3 regions of the Rhizobium sp. 10PS4 genome follow, and region 1 is predicted to be linked to each of the others. Evidence: riboswitches for the same ligand, from Rfam matches in the RefSeq annotation. Region 1 holds a riboswitch; each other region holds the start of a gene.
What was found. A riboswitch is a leader RNA that binds a small molecule or an ion and turns the genes downstream of it on or off. The one in region 1 is predicted to bind cobalamin.
Positions count from the first base shown of each region.

Region 2: another riboswitch for cobalamin. It lies ahead of cobU (bifunctional adenosylcobinamide kinase/adenosylcobinamide-phosphate guanylyltransferase); the one in region 1 lies ahead of nrdH (glutaredoxin-like protein NrdH).
Region 3: another riboswitch for cobalamin. It lies ahead of bluB (5,6-dimethylbenzimidazole synthase); the one in region 1 lies ahead of nrdH (glutaredoxin-like protein NrdH).

Region 1 is NZ_JAWDIW010000027.1:3,732-13,594, forward strand. It holds gene RWJ89_RS32910 (adenylate/guanylate cyclase domain-containing protein) at 1-1,215, opposite strand, end outside; gene nrdF (class 1b ribonucleoside-diphosphate reductase subunit beta) at 1,320-2,294, opposite strand; gene nrdE (class 1b ribonucleoside-diphosphate reductase subunit alpha) at 2,469-4,673, opposite strand; gene nrdI (class Ib ribonucleoside-diphosphate reductase assembly flavoprotein NrdI) at 4,652-5,056, opposite strand; gene nrdH (glutaredoxin-like protein NrdH) at 5,071-5,292, opposite strand; cobalamin riboswitch at 5,572-5,797, opposite strand; gene RWJ89_RS32935 (heavy metal translocating P-type ATPase) at 6,040-8,250, opposite strand; gene RWJ89_RS32940 (MerR family transcriptional regulator) at 8,322-8,744, shown strand; gene RWJ89_RS32945 (TIGR03862 family flavoprotein) at 8,814-9,863, shown strand, end outside.
Region 2 is NZ_JAWDIW010000005.1:49,641-59,503, forward strand. It holds gene RWJ89_RS10625 (cobyric acid synthase) at 186-1,640, shown strand; partial or broken gene RWJ89_RS10630 (SDR family oxidoreductase) at 1,745-2,516, shown strand; gene RWJ89_RS10635 (adenylate/guanylate cyclase domain-containing protein) at 2,687-3,946, shown strand; gene RWJ89_RS10640 (chloride channel protein) at 3,975-5,765, opposite strand; cobalamin riboswitch at 6,020-6,416, shown strand; gene cobU (bifunctional adenosylcobinamide kinase/adenosylcobinamide-phosphate guanylyltransferase) at 6,749-7,273, shown strand; gene cobW (cobalamin biosynthesis protein CobW) at 7,278-8,327, shown strand; gene cobN (cobaltochelatase subunit CobN) at 8,332-9,863, shown strand, end outside.
Region 3 is NZ_JAWDIW010000005.1:216,266-226,128, reverse strand. It holds gene RWJ89_RS11470 (histidine phosphatase family protein) at 1-297, shown strand, start outside; gene RWJ89_RS11465 (FAD-binding oxidoreductase) at 430-1,869, opposite strand; gene RWJ89_RS11460 (NADP-dependent malic enzyme) at 2,349-4,661, shown strand; gene RWJ89_RS11455 (ribonuclease H family protein) at 4,726-5,259, opposite strand; gene RWJ89_RS11450 (DUF2865 domain-containing protein) at 5,509-6,606, shown strand; gene RWJ89_RS11445 (SDR family NAD(P)-dependent oxidoreductase) at 6,724-7,470, opposite strand; gene bluB (5,6-dimethylbenzimidazole synthase) at 7,667-8,353, opposite strand; cobalamin riboswitch at 8,396-8,580, opposite strand; gene RWJ89_RS11435 (methyl-accepting chemotaxis protein) at 8,947-9,863, shown strand, end outside.

The DNA of each region.
Region 1 (9,863 bases):
CGGAAAGGCGAAAACATCGACGGGCTCTCCAAGCCCACGCAGCGGGAAGGTGCCGAGACTGTCCATATCTTGCGCGCAGCCCGCCATTTCGACGAAGGCTCGTGACAGGAGCACCGGACGCTTGACCTCCTTGGTCAGGCTTTCCAGCCGCGAGGCGACGTTGACCGCCGGGCCGATTACGGTGAAATCCAGGCGCGTACGCGAGCCGATATTGCCGTACATGACATCGCCGACATGCACCCCGACGCCATAACGCAGCGGTTCGCGCCCCATGCGCACGTGCTGCTCGTTCAGCTCAGCCATCGATGTCTGCCCTTCGCGGATCGCCTGCAGCAGATCGAGGCAGGCGGTTTCCTTGGCTAACGGGAAGATCGCCAGCAATCCGTCGCCCATGAATTTCAGGATCTCTCCGCCATGCCGTTCGATCGGGTCCGACATGGCGTCGAAATAGTCGTTGAGCAGATGGATGACATCGTCGCGCGGCCAGAGATCGGAGATTGCGGTAAAGTCGCGCAGGTCGCAGATCATGATCGCCGCACCGACGGTCGCGCCGCTACCGCGCGTCGTGACGCCCGACAGGATCTGTTCGCTCGCATGCGGTCCCACATAGGTCTGCAGCAGTGTGCGCGCCATGATATTCTTCAGCCTGATTTCGCTGACGAGAGTTAATGCCGGCAGCAGGTCGCGCAGGAAATCGACATGCTCGCTGGTAAAACCGCCCGGGCGGCTGGTGGAAAATGTCACGACGTGCCGCTTGCCGAATGTATGCTCGAGGGGCCAGGCGATATACTCCATAAGGCCGTCATCGCGCAGTTCCTGATAGAATGAACCCTCGTCGCCGTCGGTTGTGCCTTCCAGCCGTTTGCGCACCTCCTCCGAACCCTGATGGATGGCGTTGACGGGACTGTTCAGAAACTCCGGCGTGTTTTCGATACCATAGGCAAATGTGTCGATCTTCGCTTCCGCGAGGCCTTCTTTCCAGAGAATGCGGGCACCTACCCATTGCGGATGGTTCGTCCTGAAATGCAATGTCGCCCGCGCCACCGGCACCCCTGCCGCCAGCAGCTTCTCGCACATGTCCACCAGGATATTGTCGATGAACCGCTCGCCGCGCGTCTCGTTCACCAGCCAGTCGAGAATCCGTCTTCTGCGGATCGGCCAGACGCCTTCGCCCGCTTCGACGGCAGTCCCGGCCTTGTTCAAAAAAGACGACATCAAAAACTCCCGCTACGCCACATCATCGGCGAGGACCAAATTTAGTTTCCGCTGAATGTGGGCGATCCGAGATCAAATGATAAGAGGCAGACGGCGATCAAGCCTCAGAAATCCCAGTCATCGTCCTCGGTCGCCACCGCCTTGCCGATGACATAGGAGGAACCGGAGCCGGAGAAGAAGTCGTGGTTCTCGTCGGCATTCGGCGAAAGCGCCGACAGGATCGCCGGATTGACCTTGCACGCCTCACCCGGGAACAGCGCCTCATAGCCGAGGTTCATCAGCGCCTTATTGGCGTTGTAATGCAGGAATTTCTTGACGTCCTCGGTCAACCCGACGCCGTCATAGAGCGCTTCGGTATATTTCGCCTCGTTGTCGTAGAGTTCGAGCAGCAGCTCGAAGGCGAAATCCTTGATCTCCTGCTTCCGCTCGTCGCCGAGCCGTTCCAGCCCGCGCTGGAACTTGTAGCCGATATAATAGCCGTGCACCGCCTCATCGCGGATGATCAGTCGGATCATGTCGGCCGTATTGGTCAGCTTGGCGCGGCTCGACCAGTACATCGGCAGGTAGAAGCCGGAATAGAACAGGAAGCTTTCGAGTAAGACGCTCGCAACCTTCTTCTTCAACGGATCGCCGGAGCGATACTGCTCCATGATCACCGCCGATTTCCGCTGCAAGAATTCGTTCTCCTCCGACCAGCGATAGGCATCGTCGACATCGGGCGTCGAGCACAGCGTCGAGAAAATCGAGGAATAGGAGCGTGCATGCACCGCCTCCATGAAGGAGACGTTGGAAAGCACCGCCTCCTCATGCGGCGTCGCCGCATCCTCCATCAGCCGGATGGAACCGACGCCGTTCTGGATCGTGTCGAGCAGCGTCAATCCGGTGAAGACACGGATGGTCAGCTGCTGCTCGGCCGCCGTCAGCGTTGCCCAGGAGGGAATGTCGTTGGAAAGCGGCACCTTTTCCGGCAGCCAGAAATTGCCGGTGAGCCGGTTCCAAACTTCGAGATCCTTCTCGTCCTCGATGCGGTTCCAGTTGACGGCGCGCACATGGGTGACCGGCTTTACGGCGATGTTCATGGTGATTATGTCCTTCCAATAGATTTGATGGCGCTCGGAGCCCCCTCACCCTACCCTCTCCCCGAGGGGAGAGGGGATGTCGCGCTTGCCGCAGATGTCTTCTCCCCATCGGGGAGAAGGTGCCGGCAGGCGGATGAGGGGCCAATTGCTCAAAGGCTCGCGGCCGAAATCAACTCACAGCGTACAAGACACGCAGCCCTGCACCTCGGTGCCGGACAGCGCCATCTGGCGAAGGCGGATGTAGTAGATCGTCTTGATGCCCTTCTTCCAGGCATGGATCTGCGCCTTGTTGATGTCGCGCGTCGTTGCCGTGTCGCGGAAGAACAAGGTCAGCGACAGGCCTTGGTCGACATGCTGGGTCGCCGCCGCATAGGTGTCGATGATCTTCTCCGGCCCGATCTCGTAGGCATCTTGATAATAGTCGAGATTGTCGTTGGTCATGAACGGCGCCGGATAATAGACGCGGCCGATCTTGCCTTCCTTGCGGATCTCGATCTTCGAGACGATCGGATGGATCGAGGAGGTCGAGTGGTTGATATAGGAGATCGAGCCTGTCGGCGGCACCGCCTGCAGGTTCTGGTTATAGAGACCGGAGGCCATCACCGCCTTCTTCAACGCGGCCCAGTCTTCCTGCGTCGGAATATGGATGCCTGACGTCTCGAACAGCGCCTTCACGGTCTCCGTCGCCGGCTCCCAGAGCCGGTCTGTATATTTGTCGAAATATTCGCCGGAGGCATATTTCGAATCCTCGAAGCCCTTGAAGCTCTGGCGCCGCTCGACCGCCAAAAGGTTCGAGGCGCGGATCGCGTGATAGGTCACCGTATAGAAATAGATATTGGTGAAGTCGACGCCTTCCTCGGAGCCGTAGAAGATGCGTTCGCGGGCGAGATAACCGTGCAGGTTCATCTGACCGAGGCCGATCGCATGGCTCTCGTCATTGCCCTTCTCGATCGAAGGCACCGAGGAGATGTGGCTCATGTCGGAAACGGCCGTCAGCGCCCGGATCGAGGTCTCGATCGTCTTGCCGAAATCGGCCGAATCCATCGCTGCCGCAATGTTCAGCGAGCCGAGATTACAGGAAATATCCTTGCCGAGATGCTTGTAGGAGAGGTCGTCATGATATTCGCTGGCCTCGCTCACCTGCAGGATTTCCGAGCAGAGATTGCTCATCGAGATGCGCCCGGCGATCGGGTTCGCCCGGTTCACCGTGTCCTCGAACATGATGTAGGGGTAGCCGCTCTCGAATTGGATTTCGGCAAGCACCTGGAAGAATTCGCGTGCCTTGATCTTCTTCTTGGAGATGCGGGCATCATCAGCCATTTCGCGGTACTTCTCCGTCACCGAGATCTCGGTGAAGGGCACGCCATAAACACGCTCCACGTCACAGGGCGAGAACAGGTACATGTCCTCGTTATTCCTCGCGAGTTCGAAGGTGATGTCGGGCACAACGACACCGAGCGACAGCGTCTTGATGCGGATCTTCTCGTCGGCATTTTCGCGCTTGGTGTCGAGGAAGCGCATGATGTCGGGGTGATGAGCATTGAGATAGACGGCGCCCGCGCCCTGGCGCGCACCGAGCTGGTTGGCATAGGAGAAGCTGTCTTCGAGCAATTTCATTACTGGGATGATACCAGAGGACTGGTTCTCGATATGCTTGATCGGCGCGCCCGCCTCGCGGATGTTCGTCAGCGACAGCGCCACGCCGCCGCCTCGCTTCGACAATTGCAGCGCCGAATTGATCGACCGGCCGATCGATTCCATATTGTCCTCGACGCGTAGCAGGAAGCAGGAAACCAGTTCGCCGCGCTGCTTCTTGCCGGCATTGAGGAAGGTCGGCGTCGCCGGCTGGAAGCGGCCGGAAATGATCTCGTCGACCATGTCGCGGGCAAGGGCCTCGTCGCCGCGCGCAAGCGCCAGCGCCACCATGCAGATGCGGTCCTCATAGCGCTCGAGATAGCGCTTTCCGTCGAAGGTCTTCAGCGTATAGCTGGTGTAGTATTTGAAGGCGCCGAGGAAGGTCGGGAAACGGAACTTCTTGGCATAGGCCTGGTCGAACAGATCCCGCACGAAATTGAAGGAATACTGGTCGAGAACCTCCTGCTCGTAATAGCCCTCGGTCACGAGGTAATCGAGCTTTTCGCGGAGATTGTGAAAGAACACCGTGTTCTGGTTCACATGCTGCAGGAAATACTGCTTGGCAGCCATTCGATCCTTGTCGAGCTGGATCCGCCCCTCGTCGTCATAGAGGTTCAGCATCGCATTCAGCGCGTGGTAGTCGAGCGCTTCCGCCACTTTCAAAGGGCGTTCGCCGGCGGGATGAGCCAATGTGTGATGCGGTTTTGCGCCCGCATCCCGCGTCAGATTTGTTCCCGTGTCCAAAATCGTTCCATTCCGTGTTTGACCTTGGCGACATCGTCTTCGGTGCCCATGAGCTCGAACCTGTAGAGGTAAGGCACCTGGCATTTCTGCGAGACCACGTCGCCGGCGAGCCCATAGGTCTCGCCGAAATTGCTGTTGCCCGCAGCGATCACGCCGCGGATGTGTCCTCGGTTTTCCGCATCGTTGAGGAAACGGATCACCTGCTTGGGAACGGCACCCTTGCCGCCGTCGCCGCTATAGGTCGGCACAACAAGCACGAAGGGTTCGCGAATTTGGAACGCGTCTGCGCCAATTGGCGGAATGCGCGCCGCGCGCAGTCCGAGCTTGGCGACGAACCGATGGGTATTCTCGGATCGGCTGGAATAATAGACGATCAGCCCCATCGTCTGTCCTCAGCTCAGGAAAGTGCGCTGATCATGTCGGGACGGAAGCCGGCCCAATGCTGCTCGCCGGCGATGACGACAGGCGCCTGCATGTAGCCGAGGCTGCGGACGCGATCGAGCGCTTCGGCATCCTGCGAAATATCGACGATGTCATAGTCGACACCCAGGCGGTCCAGAGCGCGGTAGGTGGCAGTGCACTGGACGCAGGCAGGCTTGCTGTAGACGGTGATGGTCATAATATTCCTCGTGACGACGCGATTGGGACGCAGGACATTGATCGGAAATCTGTCGATATCCGTCGAAAAATCTCGGTGATTTGAGCTATGCGGCTATTTAGCCGCTGGGCGTACTCCGCCCTCTACCTCTAGCGGGTGGCGGCCTGAACTGAGATACTGACATGACTTCACCCCGAAGTGGCTCAATAGGAAGGTTTCGGGGGCGAAGGTTCGGGCCTGCGAAACGCGATGCGGAGATTCCCCGCAGCCATGCAACGCGACCTTCCGGACACCCCGCCCGTGGACGTTTCGTTCGAGGCAGGTCTCCTGGCTCACGGGTCAAAGCACCCTGTCCCAGCCTTCCCGGAGCATCATGCTCCAGTGACCTGAAATCGGACAGTTGCTCGCCGCTTACAGTTGCGGGGGCAGCTCCGGCATTGCCGCGCCATGATGGCGAAACGCACCGAATTCCCGTCTTAGCCATCGATCCCTACGAATCGATGGAACCTCGAACACTAGATATAGTACGCCAATCCAAATTCGCGTCAACGGATGGTTTGTGCATTGCGTTACGACAGATTTGAAATCGCTACGTTCCTGTGAAAAACACGGATAACGAAAGCTTAAGGAAAGCAGGCTGTGGAGAAAGCCCCGATGAAGAGAGCCGACCCTATGGCCGGTCCCGCGATTTTCGATTCAAGATTGGGCCCGAATCGTCGATAGGACATCCCCCCGGTGACGAACGCCGGAGGGAGGAAGTCAGAAATGTTATATCTTTATCCGAAGCAGCCGCAGCGCATTGATCGTCACCAGCACGGTGGCGCCGGTATCGGCGAGGATCGCCGGCCAGAGACCGGTGATGCCGGCGATCGTCGTCACCAGGAACACCGCCTTAAGCCCGAGTGCGATGGTGATATTCTGCAGGATGTTGCGCATCGTGCGTTTGGAAAGTTCGATCATTCGCGCCACATCGCCGACGCGTCCGTGCAACACGGCCGCATCCGCCGTCTCCAGCGCCACGTCGGTGCCGCCGCCCATGGCGATGCCGATATCGGCCGCGGCCAGTGCCGGAGCATCGTTGATGCCGTCGCCGACCTTGGCGACGACGAAGCCCTGGCGCTTCAATTCGCCGACGACCCGCTGCTTGTCCTCAGGCATCATCTCGCCGCGCCAGCCGATGCCGAGCATGCCGGCAACGGCTGCTGCCGTCCGCTTGTTGTCGCCGGTCAGCATCATCGCCTTGACGCCGGCTGATTTGAGGGCAGCGAGCCCGGCCTCGGCATCCTCGCGCGGCTCGTCGCGCATGGCGATCAGGCCGGCCGCAACACCGTTGACGAGCAGCACCGACACGCTCTTTCCCTCGTCGTTCAGCGCCGTGATGCATGCATCCTGTTCCGCGCTGAGCGTCCCGCGCTCGCGGGCGGCAGGCGGCGATAGCAGATCCAACGTCTCGCCACCAACCTTGCCGCTGACACCCTTACCCGGCAGCGCTTCCAGCTCGAAGGCCGGCGGCACGGGAACGCCGTCCGCCTTGGCGCGATTGCGGATCGCCAGTGCCAGCGGGTGGCTGGAACCCTGCTCCAACACCGCCGCGCGCGACAGCACCTGCGCCTCGCTCGGGCCAAAGGAAATGATGTCAGTCACCTGAGGCTTGCCTTCAGTCAGCGTGCCTGTTTTGTCGAAGGCGACCATCGTCACCTTGCCGAGCGTTTCCAGCACCGCGCCGCCCTTCATCAACAGCCCGCGCCGTGCACCTGCCGAAAGCGAGGCGGCGATCGCCGCCGGCGTCGAGATGACGAGCGCACAGGGGCAGCCGATCAAAAGGATGGCAAGGCCCTTATAGACCCATTCGCCCCACGGCCCAGCGAACAGCAGCGGCGGAACGACCGCGACGAGTGCTGCGACCACGAGCACGCCGGGCGTGTAATAGCGCGAAAACCGATCGATGAAGCGTTCGGTCGGCGCCTTCGATTCCTGTGCCTCCTCCACCAGCTTGACGACGCGGGCGATGGTATTGTCGGCCGCGGCGGCCGTGACGCGAACCCTGAGCACCGCATCGCCATTCACCGTACCGGCAAAAACGACGGCATCGACGCCCTTGCGCACCGGCGTGCTCTCGCCCGTCACCGGCGCCTCGTCGATCGCACTCTCGCCTGAGATGATGATGCCGTCCGCCGAGATACGGTCGCCAGGGCGAACCATGATGATGGCGCCGACAGCAAGGCTTTCTGCCGGCACTTCCCGCGTCTGGCCATTGTTTTCGAGCAGCGCATTCTTCGGCACCAGACCCGTCAGCGACTGGATACTTTCGCGCGCCTTGCCCGCCGCCACCCCCTCCAGCAACTCGCCGACGAGGAACAGGAACACGACGGTTGCCGCCTCTTCGCCGGCATTGATGATGACGGCGCCGACGGCGGCGATCGTCATCAGCATCTCGATCGAAAACGGTGTTCCTGAGAAGGCGGCCATGATGACGCGCCGCGCGATCGGCACCAGCCCGATCAGCATGGCGACGGTGAAGGCATAGGACGCGATCGCCGGCACGAGATGGCCGACGGTGTAGGCGGCAACGAGTGCTGCACCCGAAAGGATGGTCAGCCGGCCCTTCCTGCTCTGCCACCAGGGACCGGCCATCGGCGCATGGTCGTGCCCGTGCAGCCCCTCGATTTCCTTCTCGCCATGATCGTGAGGATGATCGCGGTGATCATGTCCATGGTCGTGATGATGTTGCGAGCCCTGAGTACGAGCAGGCGCAGCGGTTCCGGCAAGCGGCGCGACGGAATAGCCGAGCCCGGTCACCTTCTTCTCGATCGCCTTGAGATCGCTGCTGCCATCGTGGCGGACGGTCATCGTGCCCGCCATCACCGAAACGGAAACATCGGCGACACCCGTCAAGCGTCTGACCGCCGTATCGATCTTGGTTGCGCAGGAGGCGCAATCCATGCCGCCAACCCGGTATCGTGTCTCGCTCTCAGCCATGATCCGCTTCCTTGTCAAATAGAAGCATCCCTCCTACATCCTCTAGCGACTAGAGGTGCAAGAGGAAAATGATGAAAAAGATCACCATTGGTGAAGCCGCCCGCCAGAGCGGCGTCAAGGTGCCGACGGTGCGTTATTATGAAAGCATCGGCCTGCTCGCGGCCCCGAGCCGTAGCGAGGGCAACCAGCGCTCCTTCGAGCCTGCCGATATCAGCCGTCTCGCCTTCATCCGCCACGCCCGCGAACTCGGTTTCGAGATCGAGGCGATCCGCACGCTGCTCACCCTGCAGGACGATCCGCACCAGTCCTGCGCCTCGGCCGACGCCATCGCCAAGGCCCGCCTGATCGAGGTCGAGCAGCGCATCCGCAGCCTGATGGCGCTGAAGGCCGAGCTGGAAACCATGGTGGAAGGCTGCGGCCACGGCCGCGTCGACCAATGCCGCGTCATCGAGGTTCTCGCCGACCACGGCCAATGCACGCATCCGCACCACTGATCTCTGCCCTTGCAGGCGATCCGCGCCCGCGCCAAAACTGAATACAGAGAGAATCGGGCGAAGATATCAATGAACCAGAAGCGGATTGCAATCATCGGCGGCGGCCCGGCGGGTCTCGCGGCTGCGGAACTGCTTTCCCGTTCCGGTCATGCGGTGACGGTCTACGACGCCATGCCGACCTTTGCCCGCAAGTTCCTGCTGGCCGGCAAGTCCGGTCTCAACATCACCCATTCCGAGGATTATGCCTGTTTCACCACGCGCTTCGGAGCGGCCTCCGCCCGTCTGCGCCCCGCTCTTGATGAGTTTACCCCTGATGATATCAGGAATTGGGCAAGCAAGCTCGGGACGGAAACCTTCATCGGTTCGTCCGGCCGGGTTTTCCCGAAGGTGATGAAGGCCTCGCCTTTGCTGCGCGCCTGGCTCAGGCGGTTGGAGGCACAGGGCGCCACGCTGCGCACCCGCCACCGCTGGACCGGTTTTGCCGAAGACGGCTATGTTTTCGAAACGCCCGAAGGGCGCAGCATCGTTCAATGCGACGCAGCCCTGCTGGCGCTCGGCGGCGCAAGCTGGCCGCGCCTCGGCTCCGATGCTGCCTGGGTGCCTTGGCTGGCCGGCAGGGGTGTGGACATTGACACTTTTCAACCCGCCAATTGCGGCTTCGCCGTCGGATGGAGCGGCAACTTTAGCGAGCGTTTCGCCGGCGAGCCGGTAAAATCAGTCACCGCCACGTCCGAGGCCGGCACGTTTCCCGGCGAATTCGTCATCACCGGCAGCGGCATCGAAGGCAGCCTCGTCTATACCCATACGGCCGCGTTGCGCGATCGGCTGCTGAACCATGGCAGCGCCGTCCTGACGCTCGACCTCGCACCTGGCCGCACCATCGAGAGGCTGAGCCGCGACCTTGCCAGGCAGGACGTCAAATCGAGCTTTTCAAACCGCCTACGCAAGGGCGCCGGCCTCAACGGCGTCAAGGCTGCGCTGCTGCGCGAACTCGCTCCCGAGCGCGACCGAACCGATCCGGAGCGCCTCGCCGGCATGATCAAGGCCCTGCCGGTGCCGGTGATCGAAACCCGGCCGATCGCCGAGGCGATCTCCTCGGCCGGCGGCATCCGCTGGACC
Region 2 (9,863 bases), on a different contig from region 1:
AGCTTCGCCGTGTAAGGGCGAAGACGCCTGAGTTTTCGGCAAACCGCGCAGAGCCAAGGCCATGCGCGGTTTTCGCGTTTGTGTGGGAACGGGACTGGGGCCAGGTCTTGCCCCGGGCCAAGTCTTGACCTGGGATTGCCGCCCATTGTAGGCCTCGCCTGAACGAGAGGCGAATGCGGGCCACCATGGCAAGAGCGATCATGCTGCAGGGAACCGGCTCCGATGTCGGCAAGACGGTTCTGGTCGCAGGGCTCTGCCGGCTGGCGGCCAATCGCGGGCTGACGGTCCGGCCGTTCAAGCCGCAGAATATGTCGAACAATGCGGCGGTCGCCGATGATGGCGGCGAGATCGGCCGGGCGCAGTGGCTGCAGTCGCTGGCTGCGCGTACGCCATCCTCGGTGCACATGAACCCGGTGCTGCTCAAGCCGCAATCGGAAAACGGCAGCCAGATCATCGTGCAGGGCAGGGTGTTCGGACAGGCGAAGGGGCGCGACTACCAGCGGCTGAAGCCTGCGCTGCTCGGCGCCGTGCTCGAAAGTTTCGAAAAAGTGGCTGCGGGTGCCGATCTCGTTATCGTCGAAGGTGCGGGATCGCCAGCCGAGATCAATCTCCGGGCCGGCGATATCGCCAATATGGGCTTTGCGACGCGGGCCGGCGTGCCCGTCGTGCTCGTCGGCGATATCGACCGCGGCGGCGTCATCGCCTCGCTGGTCGGCACGCATGCGATCCTCGAGGATGGCGACCGGGCGATGATTGCGGGCTATATCATCAACAAGTTCCGCGGCGACGTCTCGCTGTTTGACGACGGCATCCGTGCCATCGAAGGTTTTACCGGCTGGCCGTGTTTCGGCGTCGTGCCGTGGCTGAGGGGTGCCGCGCGCCTGCCGGCCGAAGATTCGGCCGTGCTCGAGCGGCTGGCGAGGGGCGGGGCAGGCGCGCTGAAGATCGCCGTGCCGGTGCTGCCACGCATCGCCAATTTCGACGATCTCGATCCGCTGCGGAGCGAGCCGGATGTCGAGCTGGTCTTCGTGCGATCAGGCGAGCGGATACCTGCCGATGCGAGCCTCGTCGTGCTTCCCGGCTCGAAATCGACGATATCGGATCTCGCCGACTTCAGGGCTGAGGGCTGGGACCGCGATCTCCAGGCGCATGTCAGGCGCGGCGGCCGGGTGATCGGCATCTGCGGCGGCTACCAAATGCTCGGCCGCATGGTGCACGATCCGCTCGGCATCGAAGGCGGGACGCTCGAGACGCCGGGGCTTGGGCTGCTCGACATCGAGACCGAGATGGCGCCGGAGAAGACCGTGCGCAACAGCCGGGCTCGCTCGACCGAATATGACGCGCCGCTTGCCGGCTACCAGATCCATCTCGGCGTGACCCGCGGCCCGGATTGCAGTCGGCCTTCGGCAATCATCGACGGCGCGCCCGGCGGGGCGTTGTCGGCCAACGGCCGGATCATGGGCACCTATCTGCACGGGCTGTTCGGGAGTGACGCCTACCGCGCCCGGCTGCTTCAGAGCTTCGGCCTATCAGGCGAGCAGCGGAATTACCGCGAGAGCGTCGAGCAGGCGCTCGACGAGATCGCCGAGGAATTGGAACGTCATCTCGATCCACGCTGGCTGGCCGGCTTGTTCGGCTAAGCCGCACCTCGCACGATCATCGATGCCGTCGTTCGGCTATTGCCAAATTAGTTGACTGAGTCCATTAATTGTCGCGACGGACCCGGTTGAGAGCGACGAAAACTATGAGCATATTGGATAGATTTTCACTGGCAGGTCAGGTGGCGCTCGTGACCGGCGGCGGCCGTGGTCTGGGATTCGAGATGGAGTGCGCCCTTGCCGAGGCCGGCGCGCATGTCATCGTCAACGGACGCACGGCGGCGACGCTGGAAGATGCCGTCAGGACGATCCGTGCCGCGGGCGGCACGGCGGAGGCCCGCCGCATTCGATATCGCTGACCGCGAGGCACAGCGTGCTGCGATGGCGAATATCGACAAGGTCCATGGTCGTCTCGATATTTTGATCAACAATGTCGGCGCCCGCGACAGGCGGCCTCTGGCCGAATTCGATGATGATGCCATCATTGAGCTGCTGCGCACCGACCTGGCGGCGGCGATGACGCTGTCGCGCGACGCTGCCGTGCTGATGAAGCGACGCAATCACGGCCGCCTGATCGCGGTGACCTCGATCAGCGGCCATGTCGTCATGCCCGGGGACTGCGTCTATCCGGCGGCCAAGCAGGGACTGACGGGACTGATGCGCGGCATGGCGGTCGAATTCGGCCCGCACGGCATCACCAGCAATGCGATTTCGCCCGGCTGGTTTGCCACTGAGACGAACGCGGCGATGGCTGCAAACGAGGAATTGATGCCCTTCGTGCGCCAGCGCATCCCGGTTCAGCGCTGGGGACGGCCGGACGAGATCGCCGGCGCGGCGCTGTTTCTTGCAAGCGACGCCGCTTCCTTCGTCAACGGTCACGTGCTGACCGTGGACGGCGGCATGACAGTCAGGATGTGAGATATCCGCAAGCGCTGCGGCACCGTCTTTCATTTTTGCGGCACTCTTCACTGCTTCTCGTCGGAGCCGAATGACGGTAACGGCAGGTATCACTTGCTCTCAGCCTGCCTTGTGGTCGTCGCTGCCGGAATCCATGGCTAGAAATATCTGCCTGACTCGACTATTGGTTGATCTGGCAACGCCCCGGTTGGTCATCGCCGTCCATTTGCCCGATTTCCGACCATAAACTGCGTCGGTCATTTGGAGGTTCGGAAATTAACAATCATATTCAGTGGCTTATAGAACAAGGAATCACAGCTGAGCATATTGGCGAGCTGATAGCCGGATTGTGCGATCGGCTGATCGCGGATGGCTTTCCGATCTGGCGGGGAAGTATTGCGATGCCGTCGATTCATCCCATGTATGGCGGCGTCTCGGCCAACTTCGTGCGTGGCGGTGCGACCACGATCGAGAATGCCGAGTATGGCAGTGCGGCAGTGCTGAATTTCGAGAAGACCCCGATCTATTTTCTTTTGGGCCGCGGCGAAACGTCAGGTCGATGGAACATCGCCAAGGGTGAGGGTGTCGATGACTACCCGCAGCTTGCGGAATTCGCGCATGGCGGCGGCACGGATCACCTGGTCAGCCTGCTGGAGTTCCCGAAGGAGGCTGCGCTGCGCGGGGTCAGTCTGTCTCTCACAAGCGACAGGCCGGGCGGATTTTCTGACGACCAATTGGCGATCGTCGCGAAGCTCTTCCCGGCGCTGGGGCTGGCTTGCTATCGCATTGCGGCATCGAAAACCGCATCGGATATCCTTGCCGTCTATACAGGCGCCAAGACAAGTGCACGCATCCTTGCAGGCGATATTCAAAGGGGAAAGGGAGGGGCGATCAATGCTGCAATCCTGCTTGCGGACCTGAGAAACTTCACGGCGCTGACCGAGGTTTATCAGCCGGGCGAAATCGCCGGGTTTCTGAATGAACATTTCGAGCTGATCGGCTGGCATGTCGAGGAAAATTCGGGCGAGATCCTCAAGTTCATGGGCGATAGCGTGCTGGCGATCTTTCCGACCGATGCTGAAGACCCGCAAAAGGCCTGCATGGCCGCACTGGCTTCCGCAAGGAATATTCTAGAAGCCAACAAGGTGCTGAATGGTCAGCGGAGGAATGATGGAGGTCCTGACATCGGCGTCGATGTCGTGCTGCATCTCGGCGAGGTGTTCTACGGAAATATCGGCGCGCGCGGCAGGCTTGATTTCACCGTCATCGGCAGCGCCGTCAACGAGGCCTCGCGGCTCGAAAAGCTCTGCGGCACGCTTGAGCAAGACCTGCTGATGTCGGAGAGCTTCGCGACCACCTGCGCCGTGGCCTGCGAGTATATGGGTTCGTTTGAATTGCGTGGCGTTTCGAAGCGGGCCGACGTGTTCAAGCTCGCCGACGCCGTATCCTGAAGCGTCGATCCGGTCGGCGCGGCGACGCTCAGATCTCGCCTGACACTTCACGGCGGCGGCGGTCGAGTTCTTCGCTGTAGCGGCGCAGCGTATAGCTTTCGCTGAGCTGGCCGATCACCTTGCGTTCGATCAGGTTGTTGACGACGGCGAGCGCTTCGCTTTCGCTCTTGTCGAAGATCGCAGCCGCCTGCCTGGCATTCATCTGCGGCTGCAGGAAATCGTTGCGGTAGTGGATGAAATCGGCAAGCGTCTTGCCCTCGTCCTGGGCGTCGGTCGGGTTGGCGTAGATCTCCGGCACCAGCACGAGGCCCGTATATTTGTCGCTCTCCTCGACGAGGATGACGCGTTGGGTCGAACCGATCGGGAAGGCCTGCTTGAATTCCTCCAGCGAGATGCCCGCCCTTGCCGTTTTGACGTCGGCGCGCATCAGCTTGTCGACCGTCAGATTGCGTATCCAGCCGACGTCGTGGGCGCTGCGGATGCTTTCTCCGCGCAGGTGGAAGCGCCATGTGGCGAAGGAGTAGCCGAAGGTCGAACGCACGACGAGCGAGGAGGTGATGACGGCAGCGAGTACCAGCGCCGTGATCGGAAAATCGCCGGTGATTTCGAGCGCCAGGAACGTCATGGTCAGCGGCCCGCCGATGACGGCGACGGCAAGCGAACTCATGCCGACCACGGCATAGATGACGGGCGTCAGCGTCGCATCGGCGAAATAAGGGCCGCAATAGGCAAAGAGTTTGCCGAGCAGGGCGCCCATGAACAGCGAAGCGAAGAACAGCCCGCCCCTGAAGCCGGAGCCGATCGAGATCGCCGAGGCGAAGGATTTCAAGAGGAAGAGGCCGATCAGCGTCGGGATTGCCACGTCACGGGAAAGGTTGAGATGCAGCGCGCCGTGGCCGGCCGAGAGCACCTGCGGCGAGATCATCGCCAGCAGCCCGACGATGATGCCGCCGAGTGCCGGGCGGAAGGGTGGGGCGATCGAGCTCTTGCGCGCCAGCTCCTCGACAAAGGCGACGCCCTGCATGATCAGGATGCCGACACCAGCGCAGAAAGTGCCGAGCAGCAGCGCCGGGATATAATCGGCCGGCACGACCGAGCCGAAGCTGCCGATATCGATGGTGAAATCGCTGCCGGCGAGCAGTCTTGCGATCAGGGTGGAGACAAGGGCTGAGACAACGACCGGCGTCAGCGAGACGATCGTATAGGTGCCGATGATCAGCTCGAAAGCATAGAAGGCGCCGGTCAGCGGCGCGTTGAAGGCGGCGGCGATGGCGCCCGCCGCGCCGCAGCCAACGAGGGTGCGCAGGTCCGAGCGGCGAAGCTGCAGCTTCAGACCGAATTTCGAAGCGAGGCCGGCGGCAAGCTGGGTATAGCCGGCCTCCAGGCCGACGGAGGCGCCGAAACCGTTGGAGATCAGGTTCTGCACGGCAACGATGATGCTGTCGGTCAGGGACAGGCGGCCGCCATGCAGCGCATTGGCCTCGATCGGGTCGACCATCGGCTTCTTGCGCCGTTTCGCCAGCACGAAAAGCAGCAGGCCGAGCAGGGCGCCGCCGATGACGGGGGCGGTGAGCAGCAGCAGCTTGTTCTCGATCTCGGAGGAGCTCAATCTTTCGCTGTCGGCGATGCCGAAGACCAACTGATGCAGCTCGTTGGAGACGTAGCTCATGCCGGTGACGGCGAGACCCGAGATGATGCCGACGACGGCGCCCGCCAGCGACAGGCCGACCTCGCTGCGCCGGGTCAGAGCCCGCAGGCGTCCCGGATCGAAGAAAACGCGCAGCGCGCGGAAACGGCGCCGATCCAATTTCATAAGCATGGCAAGACAACTAGGCAGGGAGAGGCCCGGTCAAGGGCGAAGGCGCAGTCCGCTTGCGACGCAATTGCGGCGAAAACCCGGCGGGCGGGATAAATATTTGTGACGTAAGTCTCTGATAAATGACGATGTTTTAGGTAGAGTAAGTCGTGTTGGAGCAGGCCATACCGGGTGGCCGTCAACTGGTCGACCGCCGAGCCCGGTTGACTTCACCCCTGCGCTTGCCTAACCATCCCGATAACGGATGGTCGACTGACCATCCTGACATAACGGATGGTTCCGGATCGGTGTTACGCCCTTCCGGATGAAAAGGGAATGTGACGGGGCGGACCCAAGCCGGGCGCCTTCATCACAGCCGACCCCGCGACTGTAGAGCGGTCAGGGTCTTCCATCCGGCACTAAGCCCTTCCGGCTGACAGCTTGCAATAATGCAAGCGGGCGGGACAGGTGGTGTGCCGGAAAAGCCACTGGATATGCATGGTGATCAACCGGGGTCGGACGCCTCTCAAGTCTACGAATCGTCCACCTTTTCACTGATGCGGCCGGGAAGGCGAGGATGATCCGCTGGCACGATCAGGGCGACCGGTTTCCGGTCTGCCCCGATCGCGGCCGATAACCGCGAGCCAGGAGACCTGCCATGCGTGCCGGGCGAGAAGCCTAACCCTGGGCACTATGCCCGTTGCCAGCACGGAGGTTGTCTTGGCTGAACGATTGAATTCGGCGTGGCCTGGTGCGGCGCGACGGGGAGGTGCCTTTTCGGCACCTCTTGGCCCGGTGTGTTTGGGACGCACTTTCCTCTCCTCCCTCATTCCTGTGCTTGTCACAGGAATCCAGCGTGCCCAAGTCCTTGGGCACAGAAGAATCATTTCACGGGGGCATAGAGTCATTCACGGCGCGGACGCGCCGCGGCTGGATTCCTGTGACAAGCACAGGAATGAGGGAAGAGAGTGGGGCGACGCCGCGTTTCTTCTGGAGGCCGCTTGCGCATGACGGACGCCCCATCCAACACCGTCTTCATCCTCGGCGGCGCACGCTCGGGCAAATCCCGTTTCGCCGAAGACCTCGTCACGGCAACCGGCCTCGATCGCCACTATCTCGCGACCGGCCGCGCTTGGGACGAGGAGATGCAGGCGCGCATCGCCCAACACAAGGCCGACCGGGGTCCGTCCTGGACAACGCATGAAGAGCCGCTCGATCTGGTCGGCAAGCTCGCCGCCATCGACGGCGAAGTGCGCATCGTGTTGATCGATTGCCTGACGCTCTGGGTCACCAATCTGATGATGGAGGAGCGGAACATGGCGACGGAATTTGCCGCCCTTGCCGATTTCCTTCCCGCCGCGAAAGCGCGGCTCGTTTTCGTTTCCAACGAGGTCGGTCTCGGCATCGTGCCCGACAATCGCATGGCGCGGGATTTTCGCGATCATGCCGGCCGTTTGCACCAATCGATCGCGGCGAAGGCCGCCGAAGTTTATTTCATCGCGGCAGGCCTGCCGCTGAAAATGAAGGGTTAAGTCCATGAACCAGCAAAAAATTCCCGCAACCGTCATCACCGGCTTTCTTGGCGCCGGCAAGACGACGATGATCCGCAACCTGCTCACCAATGCCGGCGGCAAGAAGATCGCGCTGATCATCAACGAATTCGGCGATCTCGGCGTCGACGGCGACGTGCTGAAGGGCTGCGGTGCGGAGAATTGCACCGAGGAGGACATTATCGAGCTGACCAATGGCTGCATCTGCTGCACCGTTGCGGACGACTTCATTCCGACGATGACGAAGCTGCTCGAACGCGAACAGCGGCCCGACCATATCGTCATCGAGACTTCTGGTCTTGCTTTGCCGCAGCCGCTGGTCGCCGCCTTCAACTGGCCCGACATTCGCACCCAGGTGACCGTCGACGGCGTCATCACGGTGGTCGACAGCGCTGCCGTTGCCGCCGGCCGTTTCGCTGACGACCATGATGCCGTCGATGCGCGCCGCGCCGAGGATGAATCGCTCGATCATGAAAGCCCGATCGAGGAGCTGTTCGAGGATCAGCTGACCTGCGCCGATCTCATCGTGCTCAACAAGACCGACCTGATCGATGCCGCCGGCCTTGTCAGGGTACGCGACGAGGTCGCCTCCCGCACTGTGCGCAAGCCTGTGATGATTGAGGCGCGGAACGGCGAGGTGTCGGCCGGCATCCTGCTCGGCCTTGGCATCGGCACCGAGGACGATGTTGCCAATCGCAAGTCGCATCACGAGCTGGAGCATGAGGATGGTGCGCCGCACGACCATGACGAATTCGACAGCTTCGTCGTTGAGCTCGGACCCATTGCCGATCCGGCCGGCTTCATCGAAGCGCTGAAAGGCATCATTGCCGCCCATGACGTGCTGCGCCTCAAGGGTTTCGTCGATGTCTCGGGCAAGCCGATGCGCCTGCAGCTCCAGGCCGTCGGCAGCCGGATCGACCATTATTTCGACCGCGCCTGGACGTCTGGCGAAAGGCGCGCCACGCGCCTCGTCGTCATCGGCCTGCACGAAATGGATCAGGACGCGGTGAGAGCGGCGATCGAAGCGCTGGCCTAACGCGATGCATCTGCTTCTGGCTCAACAGGGAACGATCAGCGACGGCGAGGAGGCAATCGACCTTGGGCAGACGCCGGGCGACATCCTGTTCCTGTCGGCGGCCGACAGCGAGCTTGCCGCCATCGCAACCGCCCATCGCGAGCGCGGGGCGGGGCCTTCGCTCCGGCTCGCCAGCCTGATGAGCCTCAAGCACCCGATGTCGGTCGACACCTATGTCGAGCGCACGGCGCGGCATGCCAAGCTGATCATCGTGCGTGCGCTCGGCGGTGCCAGCTACTTTCATTATGCGCTGGAGGCGCTGCATGCGGCAGCAGCGCGCGCCGGTGCGCTGATCGCGGTGCTGCCGGGTGACGCCAGGCCGGATGCGGGGCTGGTGCCTTTCTCCAACATTCACCTCGACGATCTCAACGCGCTCTGGGCCTATCTGATCGAGGGTGGCGATGCCAACGCGCGGGCGTTTCTCGACTATGCCGAGGCGATGCTGTCTGGCGTGGAGAAGCCGGCTCCGGCCGTGCCTTTGATGAAGGCGGGCATCTGGTGGCCGGGGCGCGGGTTGATCGGGGTTGAGGAGTGGCGGCGGGTTGTTGCGGAGGTGTCTTCGCGCGTGGTGCCCGCCTTATCCGCCGAGCTCGAGATACCCCCCTCTGTCCTGCCGGACATCTCCCCCACAAGGGGGGAGATTGGCAAGTCGCTAAGGCTTCCCAAAAAAGAAACGTTGGAGGCTGCCGCACTTTCGTCCGAAGAGATGGAGCGAGACCTCTCATCCCTGATCTCCCCCCTTGTGGGGGAGATGTCCGGCAGGACAGAGGGGGGTACTACGAACTCGACGCAACAGGCACCTCCCATCGTCGCCATCAGCTTCTACCGCGCCCTCGTCCAAAGCGGCGAGACCGGGCCGATCGAAGCGCTCGTCGAGGCACTGGCCGCACTCGGCCTCCGTCCGCTGCCGATCTTTGCCTACAGCCTCAAGGATCCCATCTCCACAGGCATTCTCGAAAGCGTGTTTTCGACGCTGAAACCCGATGTCGTCATCAACACGACGGGCTTTGCGGTCTCCGCACCGGGTGCGGACCGGCAGGCGACGGTGCTGGAGGCGAATGAAGCGATCGTGCTTCAGGCGATCCTGTCGGCCTCGTCGAGGGAGGCATGGCTCTCTTCCTCACAAGGCCTGTCGGCGCGCGATCTCGGCATGAACGTGGCGCTTCCCGAGGTCGACGGCCGGGTGCTGGCGCGGGCGATCTCTTTCAAGACGGCGGCGCGCTACGATGCTGCCGTCGAGACCAATATCGTCGCCAGCCAGGCCGAGGCCGGCCGGGTGCATTATACGGCGGAGCTTGCCGCCAATTGGGCACGGCTGCGGAAGACTTCCGCCGGCGACCGGCGCATCGCGCTCGTCATGGCGAATTATCCGAACCGCGACGGTCGACTTGGCAACGGCGTCGGCTTGGATACGCCGGCCGGCACCATAGAGGTGCTTCGCGCCATGCGGGCGGCGGGTTATCCGGTCGCCGAGATTCCGGCCGACGGGGACGCGCT
Region 3 (9,863 bases), on a different contig from region 1:
CTGTTCCTCCAGACCGTCATGCACGACGCCGAAAATAGCGACAACAACCTCGTGATCGTCGGTCATGGCGTCACCAATCGGGCAGTCGAAATGAACTTCCTGCACCGCCCCGTCGAGTGGTTCGAGCGCTCCGACAATCCTGGAAACGCCGATATCACGTTGATCGAGGGGACGCGCTCGCAAGGATACGAGTCGATCCTGCTGCATCAGGCCGCCGACCGGCAGCCGGGACAGGAAGGCGAACTGCGCGATGCCTATGGCGCCGACGTGACGATCACGCCGAAGCCCAGCACATAGCGACGCCGGACCAAAACGAGCGACATGTCACCGGCCGAAGACATTAAACGTCAAGCGCTCGAATCATCAGCCGCCGCGCGTTAAGCGAACGCGCAGCGCAGGCTCCAACGCCTTGATTTCACGCCATTCTCATCAAGCAGCGCGTACTGCCGCCATGGGTTTGACGTTCTGGTTCATCCGGAACAGGTTGTTCGGATCGTAACGCCGCTTGATTTCCGCAAGGCGGCCGTAATTGGCGCCATAAGCGCTTTCGACCCGATCGACCTCATCCTCCGGCATGAAGTTGATGTAGGCGGTGCCGACCGAATGCGGCTTGGTTGCCTCGAACAGATCCCGCGCCCAGTCTATGCAACTTCCGTCCATCCCCATTTCCCGCCAGCGCGCATGCACATTCATGACGAAATGCGAGCTGCGTTGCGGAAATGCGGTGGCCTCGGTGGGCACACGGCCAGCCGCACCACCGACATGGCCGATGAAGATCTCGCATTCCGGGCCGGGCAGCTTGCGCACGGCATTGAGCAGAACCTCGATCGCCGCATCAGAGAGAGAGGCGAAATCCTGGCTCTTCCAGTAATTGCGCGCACCGGGCGTGAGCAGCGGGTCAAATGCCTGTTGCCAGCCGGTGAACGGCACCGGGCCGACGACGTCGGCAATCGGATTTCCGATCGCGCGCAACCTGGCTGCCGCCTTTTCTCCCGCCGCGACATCCCCGCAATAACACATGGCCAGCACCACGATCTCCTTGCCGTGCCATTCAATGGGAAGGAACGGCAGCGGCGGCGCCTGGCGCATCACCACCCAGCAGGTCAGTTCGTCTGGGGCCGCTTCCAGCGCCTGTCGGTACTCCTTGAGCACCATTTCCGCATCGGCGAAGGGGTGCACGACGAGCCCAGCGAGCACCTCTGTGTTGAGAGGGTTGAGCTTGAACTCAAACGAGGTCACGACGCCGAAATTGCCGCCGCCGCCGCGTAGCGCCCAGAAGAGGTCCGGCATTTCCTTTTCGCTCGCCTTGACCAGCTCGCCGTCGGCCGTCACCACGTCGACCGAAAGCAGATTATCCAGCGTCAGCCCGAATTTGCGGGTCAGCCAGCCGAAGCCGCCGCCGAGCGTCAGGCCGGCAATGCCGGTGGTGGAATTGATGCCGGTCGGCAGCACCAGCCCGAAGGCCAGCGTTTCCTGGTCGACATCGGCAAGCGTGGCTCCCGGCTCGATCCTGGCGCGACGCGTCTGCGGATCGACCCGCACCGATTTCATCGCCGACAGGTCGATGACGACCCCGCCCTCGCAGACGGCATTCCCGGCGATGCCGTGCCCACCGCCACGGACCGAAACGAGCAGATTGTTGTCGCGTGCAAACCGCACCGCCCGCACGACATCGGCGGCACCGGCGCATCGCGCGATAAGGCCGGGCCGCCGGTCGATCATCGCATTCCAGATCGCCCGCGCCTCGTTGTAATCCATGTCTTTACCGGTCAGAAGGCTGCCGCGAAATCCGGCGGCAAAGGCATCGATGGCCACGTCATTGACCATCGTCTGCCCCTTTTGCAGGGTCGTGAGGTTCAAATTGTCCATGATTTCCTCCATGCGACCGGCGCCCCGCACCGTCGCGGCCGGCATCCTGCGCCCGTTGCCGCGGCCAGACAAGTTTCCAAAAGGATTAGTACCGGCACGACGACACGCCGCGCATATAGAGTGAATTCATCATACCTTGAGGATACCCCCCTCTGCCCTGCCGGGCATCTCCCCCACAAGGAGGGAGATTGGATGGACGCGACGGCCTCACCAAACAACTACCGCATGGTTATTCCGATACGGACGAGAGGGACGGATGATCCAACCTCTTGCCGATCTCCCTCCTTGTGGGGGAGATGCCCGGCAGGGCAGAGGGGGGTAGCCCGGCAGGGCAGAGGGGGGTAGCCCGGCAGGGCAGAGGGGGTAGCCCACGACGCACCATCACCTCACGAAAACTTCGCCCACCCCCCATTTCCATACTGTCGCCCGTATCCGATTGATGTATGGAGGGAGCTCAAAAGACGTGCACGGAGGCGGCGATGGATCACCTGGAAAAATCGAAGACGGAAAAGAACCTGACGAGCGGCGATCTCGACGAGCAGGCGCTCTTCTTCCACCGCTACCCCCGCCCCGGCAAGCTGGAGATCCAGGCGACCAAGCCGCTCGGCAACCAGCGCGACCTGGCGCTCGCCTATTCGCCCGGTGTTGCCGCCCCTTGCCTTGCAATCCGCGACAACCCCGAAATGGCAGCCGAATATACGTCGCGCGCCAATCTGGTCGCCGTCATCTCCAACGGCACTGCCGTGCTCGGCCTCGGCAATATCGGCCCTCTCGCCTCCAAACCGGTCATGGAGGGCAAGGCGGTGCTCTTCAAGAAATTCGCCGGCATCGACGTCTTCGATATCGAGATCGATGCCGCAGCCGTCGACCAGATGGTCTCGACCATCGCCTCGCTGGAGCCGACCTTCGGCGGCATCAACCTTGAAGACATTAAGGCGCCGGAATGTTTCGAGGTCGAGCGCCGCCTGCGCGAAAAGATGAAGATCCCCGTCTTCCACGACGATCAGCACGGCACGGCAATCATCGTCGCCGCCGCGATCCTGAACGGGCTGGAACTCGCCGGCAAGAACATCGCCGACATCAAGATCGTCGCCTCCGGCGCCGGTGCTGCCGCTCTTGCCTGCCTCAACCTGCTTGTCATTCTCGGGGCAAAACGCGAAAACATCTGGGTCCACGATCTCGAAGGCCTCGTCTATGAGGGCCGGGTCGAGCTGATGGACGAATGGAAGTCCATCTATGCCCAGAAGAGCGATACGCGCACGCTCGCCGAAAATATCGGCGGCGCCGACGTCTTCCTCGGCCTTTCGGCCGCCGGCGTGCTGAAACCCGAGCTGCTGGCGCAGATGGCCGACAAGCCGCTGATCATGGCGCTTGCCAATCCAACGCCGGAGATCATGCCGGATCTCGCCCGTGCCGCCCGCCCCGACGCAATGATCTGCACCGGTCGCTCGGATTTCGCCAACCAGGTCAACAACGTCCTCTGCTTTCCCTATATCTTCCGCGGCGCGCTCGATTGCGGCGCCGAGACGATCAACGAGGAAATGAAGATGGCCGCCGTGCGCGCCATTGCAGCCCTTGCCCGCGAAGAGCCGTCCGACGTCGCCGCCCGCGCCTATTCCGGCGAGACCCCGGTCTTCGGCCCCGATTACCTGATCCCCTCGCCCTTCGATCCGCGCCTGATCCTGCGCATCGCGCCTGCGGTCGCCAAGGCCGCCGAACAGAGTGGCGTGGCGCGCCGTCCGATCCAGGATTTCGACGCCTATCTCGACCAGCTGAACCGCTTCGTCTTCCGCTCCGGCTTCGTCATGAAGCCGATCTTTACCGCCGCCAAGACCGCCGAGCGCAAGCGCGTCATCTTTTCCGAAGGTGAGGACGAGCGCGTGCTGCGCGCCGCCCAGGTGCTGCTCGAAGAAGGCCTTGCCGAACCGATCCTGATCGGCCGCCCGCAAGTCATCGAGACGCGCCTGAAGCGCTACGGCCTGCGCATCCGCCCGCTGCAGGATTTCGAAGTCATCAATCCGGAAGACGATCCGCGCTTCCGCGAATATGTCGATCTCTATTTCTCCCTCGTCGGCCGCCGCGGCGTCATCCCGGAAGCTGCCCGCACCATCGTGCGTACCAACACGACAGTCATCGGCGCGCTGGCGCTGAGGCGCGGCGAGGCCGACGCGCTGATTTGCGGCCTGGAAGGCCGTTACGAGAAGCATCTTCGCGACGTCCGCCTGATCATCGGCAAGCGCAAGGATGTCCGCGATTTCTCAGCCCTCAGCCTGATGATTTCGCAGCGCGGCGCCACCTTCTTCACCGACACCTATGTCACCTTCAATCCGACCGCCGAGGAGGTCGCCGAGGCGACAGTGCTGGCGGCCGAGGAAATCCGCCGTTTCGGCCTCACCCCGCGCGCCGCCCTGGTCTCGCATTCCAATTTCGGTTCGCGTGAGTCCGAAAGCGCGACGAAGATGCGCAACGCCCTGCAGCTCGTGCGCGAAGCCGCGCCCGACCTTGAGGTCGACGGTGAAATGCACGGCGAAAGCGCCATCACCGAAGCACTGCGCAAGCGCGTCATGCCGGACACGACGCTGCACGATGAGGCGAACCTCCTGGTCTTCCCGAACCTCGATGCTGCCAACATCACCCTCGGTGTGGTCAAGTCGATGACCGACGGCCTGCATGTCGGCCCGATCCTGCTCGGAACCGCCCTGCCCGCCCACATCCTCGCCCCCTCTGTCACCTCCCGCGGCGTCGTCAATATGGCGGCACTCGCCGTCGTCGAGGCATCGCAACCGGCTTGAGCTGGTTGTCCGCAACACAGCGTAAAGACCCTGAAGTCGTCCCGACACATGTCCTGATGCCGTCTCAGGCACTCCGTATCGACAGGCGCCCTTTATCTGCGAGCGCATCCGCGCGTTCGTTGCCGGCAATGCCGGAATGGCCTTTGCACCAGACAATGGTCATCAGCGCATTCTGGGATAGCTGAAGATCGACCGCCTTCCAGAGTTCCGCATTGGCGATCGTTCGCCTTCGGGCATTCCCATTCGGGCTGCTTTTCTTCCAGCCGTTGTTCTTCCAGATATGTCGCCAGCTGTTGCAGCCTTTGATGGCGTAGACGGAATCGGACCAGATGGTCGCGGGCTCGCCGTTTGCCTCGCTGTTGATCCAGATTGCCGCCCTGAGCACGGCGGTCAATTCCATCGAATTATTGGCGGAATCTTCGGCGCCACCGAAGCCGGACGCAATTTCCGCCGCATCACGATAAACGACAAAAGCCCATCCCCCGCGCCCGGAACCGGGTTCATAACAACCGTCCACGAAGACGTGGAAGCCGTGTTGGGTTTCCGGCAGCCCGACTGTCGTTGCGGGGGAGCTGAGTTCATTGGCAACACCTGTCATTTTCGACGTCCGGATATGAGTACGTTCCCCAAGCGACGCAGGAGATTGGAGTGGAGCACTTGGCCTCGTTGATTACAATCGGTAGCCTCTTCATAATCAAACACTGGGTCTCCAGCGGTCCGCTGGATAAAATCGCGAAAATACGCTAGGAATTTATCCCAGCTTATTAAGAGAAATACCCTAAGAGAACTGGCGGCGATCAACGCCGCAATCGACCGATCAATTCTTTGCTCATTCCGGGACGACGCCGTGAAACGCCGAAACCTGTCTCTTGCTCTTCTCCTTGCCTTTTCGGCGCCTGCCGCCGCGCAAAGCAGCGCTGTCTGTGAGGACCTGCGCGGCCGCCTCGCCGACTTGCCGCGATCGATCGGCAATGGCAACGGCCCGGAAGCGCGCCAATATGCCAGCGCCATGGCCGAGCAGAACCTCGAGTTGCGAAAGGTCCGCAATGAGCTGCGCAGCAATGACTGCACGTCGGGCAGCATGGTCGTGATCGGCGGCGAGAATGCCGATTACTGCGCCGAACTCTCGCAGGCCGAAGTCAGGATGATCGACAACATTCGCTATCTCCAGGACCGCCGTGGCGAATTGCTCGGCCGGGGCAGCGACAACGACCAGCCCCGCCGCGAGCTGATGGCTGCCCTCGACCGCAATGGCTGCAACAGCGAAAACTTCTATGCCCCCGACGAGCGCAGCGCCGCCGACCCCGCCCCGAGTGTCGAGGAACAGGCGATGCGCACCGATACCTTCATCCCGCTCGGCGGCGGTGAAGAGGTTGATCCGCGTTACGGCCTGCCGCGGGCCGACATGCTGTCGCCAGTCAGCACCATGTGCGTGCGCAGCTGCGACGGCGGCTTCTTCCCGATCAGCTCGAACGCCACGTCGGTTGATTTCGGCCGCGACGCCCAGACCTGCGCCAAGATGTGCCCGGGCATCGAGACCGAATTGTTCTATCGTGATGTGACGAGCACCGAAGCCTCGAACATGATCTCGGTCGCAATGGGCACGCCTTACAGCGCCATGAAAAACGCCTTTGCCTACAAGAACCGTACGCCCGGGGAAAAGTCCTCTTGCGCCTGCAATCTCACCGCCTATTACGAGGAGATGCGCGGCAAGCAGGCGGTGAGCGAACCGCCGCAGCAGGGCTCGATCACCACCATCCGCACCAACCCCACGGCGAAGAATCCCGCAACCGCCGCGCCGCAACCATCCGTTCCCGAGCGCCCCTATGATCCGACGCAAAACCGTGTCCGTCAGGTCGGCCCGCAATTTCTGGCCGGAGATCAGGGCTCGATCGATCTCGCCAACCCAGCAACGTCAGGTCCGCAGCCGCAACAGCAGCAGTGATCGAACAGCTGGAACGGCGGTGGCCGAGCCATGGCGGCGTTATGCCGGGGTGCATGAGATGACGGCAATGTCGCGTGAACGAGCGGCGGGATGTGAATGCGGACAGCTTGGGCATGGTCAATAGGTCGTACGACCACCGCTCAGGTCGAACGTCGATGCGGTGGTGAAGGAGTTCTCTTCGGAGAGCAGCCAGACGACCATCGAAGCGATCTCATGAAGTTCAACAAAACGGTCGCGCGGAATGCGCACGCGCATATATTCGATAAATTCCGGTGTCAGCCCGTCCAATATAGGTGTCTTTGCTGTGGTCGGCGTTACCGCGTTCACGGCGATCCCCGTCTTTGCGAGTTCCTTGCCAAGAGACTTGGTGAAGCCCAGCACACCGGCTTTCGCTGCGCTATAGGCAGCGATGTTCGGATTTCCTTCCTTGCCCGCCACCGAGGAGATGTTCACGATCCGCCCGTAGTCGCGCTTTAACATGACCGGAACGACGTGGCGGCAGCAGTTGAAGGTTCCCGTCAGGCAGACATCGACAACATCTTTCCACTCGATGACATCGTATTCAATCGTGGGCTTAACCGGACCGGTAATCCCGGCGGAATTGACGAGGCCGTCGATACGGCCAAAAATCTCCTCGGTAGTCGCCGCCGCGTTTTTGACTGATTGGGAATCTGCAACGTTGACGCCGAAAGCGACGGTGCCGGAGCCGAGAGCGGAAGCGCTGTCCTTCGCCATGTTTTCGTTCAGGTCCCAGATTGCCACCTTGCCACCAGACTGGATGACGCGCTCTGCGATAGCGTAGCCGATGCCGCGCGCACCGCCTGTGATCACGATGATGCGTTCCTTCAAGTCGATCATGTTCATTGGGCCGTTATCCTCCGATCGAGCCGCCGATAGCCGAGTATCTCTCGGAAATGCCGGGATTCGCCTTCAGCGTATCGATATAAAGGCCCGGAATAAAGATACCTCGCCCTCGCCCGGCGTCGGCGATACCCGACATCGGTTTGCTCACCTTGACTGTCGTGACTGTGCGATTGAGGCCATGCTCCACCGCACTGCCCTAGATGTTCAGTCCCCATCCATCATGGAAGACCAGATCCTCCAGCGGCAGCCGCTGCCGCCAGCCTTTGACGGAGAGTTCCGGCTCGTCATAGAGCCGATCGACGAAACCGGCACAGAGCCAGGCGACTACTTCGATATGAGAGGGTATGCCGAGAATGGTTTTCAGGTCGCCTTCGCGGAAGATGCTGACCCAACCGATGCCGACGCCTTCCGCCCGCGCCGCAAGCCAGAGATTCTGGATGGCGCAGACGGTCGAGTATGAATCCATTCTCGGATTGTGGGTGCGCCCCAGCACCACGCTGCCGCTGCGTGTGGGATCGCAGGTCACGCATATGCCGAGCGGCGCCTCCACGATGCCTTCGAGCTTGAGGGCGCGGTAGGCCTGCTGCCGCTCGCCGGCAAACATCTGCGCCGCCTCCTCGTTGGCACTCGCAAAGGCGTCCCGGACGCGCGCCCGCACAGCGGCACTTTTCACCAGAATGAAATTCCACGGCTGCATGAAGCCGACGGAGGGTGCGTGGTGAGCGGCCGTCAGCAGCCGCTGCACAACATCGTCAGGCAAAGGATCAGGTCGAAACTGGCTGCGAACATCGCGCCGCGTCATGATCGCGTGATAGACGGCCTCGCGTTCGGCCAGGGAAAAACCGGACGCCGCCGAAAGGGCATCCTCATCAAAGGGTCGCATCGTCAAATCCCCAACAACGCAACCGCCCCGCCGTCCGCGCGGATCGGTCTATCTTGCCAGGCCGGTCTTCTGACTGGGCGTCATCCGTCTGCCGCAGCCTTCCCGGCGAGAAGCCAGTGGCGTGATGAAGCGGCAAACGTCGGCCTTACAGCGTTGGGCACGTTCCGGTCTTGCACCGGATTCCCGATTCTCCCGCCTGGACGGGCACCTGACGGCGCATCTATTTCAGCAAACCGGCGCGGCGGCAAGCCGCGAACCAGATGGTTGATTCTAGCCGCACGCCAAGCGGTGCCATCTGTCTCTTTTCTTCGGCCGGGGCGTAGGGAACACGGACGCGCGACATACCACTTCTCCCCAGCGGGGCGAGGCAGATCTCCAGCGGGCGCAATAGCGAAATGACCCGCGTGTGCTCCGGCATCCCATTCTACTTTATGATTTATTCACATATCAAATACACACTGCGTTTGCGCGTTTTGGGTTGCTATCCGGACATGGGCATGAGGGCTCGTGATGTGACCGTCAGCGTGGATGCCCGTATTGAGACGCCGGTCGGGAACATCTCCGACTGAGCCGCAATTCTAGGCTGCCGCGGAATGTTCCATTTTTTGAAAACGATGCCTCTGACCGCCAAGCTGGCGGCGATTATCGTTGCCGTCAACCTCTGCGGCATTTCCGCTTTCGCCACCTATACGTGGATGTACGAAACCCGGGCATTGATCGATGGCGCCAAGGCCAACTGGTCCAAGGATGTGGAGCAGTTTGCCTCTCTGGCCGCCGGCGGCGTCAAATGGGGCAAGGCGAATGCCGTCCGTGAAGCCTATTCGCTCTACCGCGACGACCCTTCGCTCGATCTCGTGCAGTTTGCCGCATTCAACGCGGAGCCTGCCGCCGTAGACGCCTGGACACGCGATGGCATCAACGGTTTGCCCGCACCGGCCGATCTGGCGAAGAGCCTCAGTGCCAAGCCGGAAAAAACGACGATCGACGACAGCGGAATATCCGCCGGTGTGGTCACGATCATCGCGCCGCTCCCGCTGGATAAATCAGGCAAGGCCACCGGCTATATCGTTACCAACTGGTCCGTCGAAAAAATCGCTGCTGAAGTCAGGCAGAAGGTTCTCATATCGCTGCTCACGCAGTCCGTGATCACCGCCTTGGCCGTCATCGCCTTCCTTCTCGCCATGCGCAGCCTTGTTGGCCGGCCCATCCGGATCATCAGCGAACGAATTAGCGCATTGCAGAAAGGCGATCTGGCCTCTCCCGTGACCTACAAGGAAAACGGCGACGAGATCGGCTTTCTGGCACGCGCGTTGGAAGTCTTCCGCCACGAGGCAATTGCGAAGGTCGAAAGAGAGCAGGCCGCCGCCGAGCAGACCGCTTCGCTCGATGCCGAACGGGCGCGCAACGCATTATTCACCGAAGAGGCCAGCAACACCCAGCGGCTGGTAATGACCGCTCTTGCAAATTCATTGGAAAAGCTTGCCGCCGGCGATTTCTCGATCCACCTGGC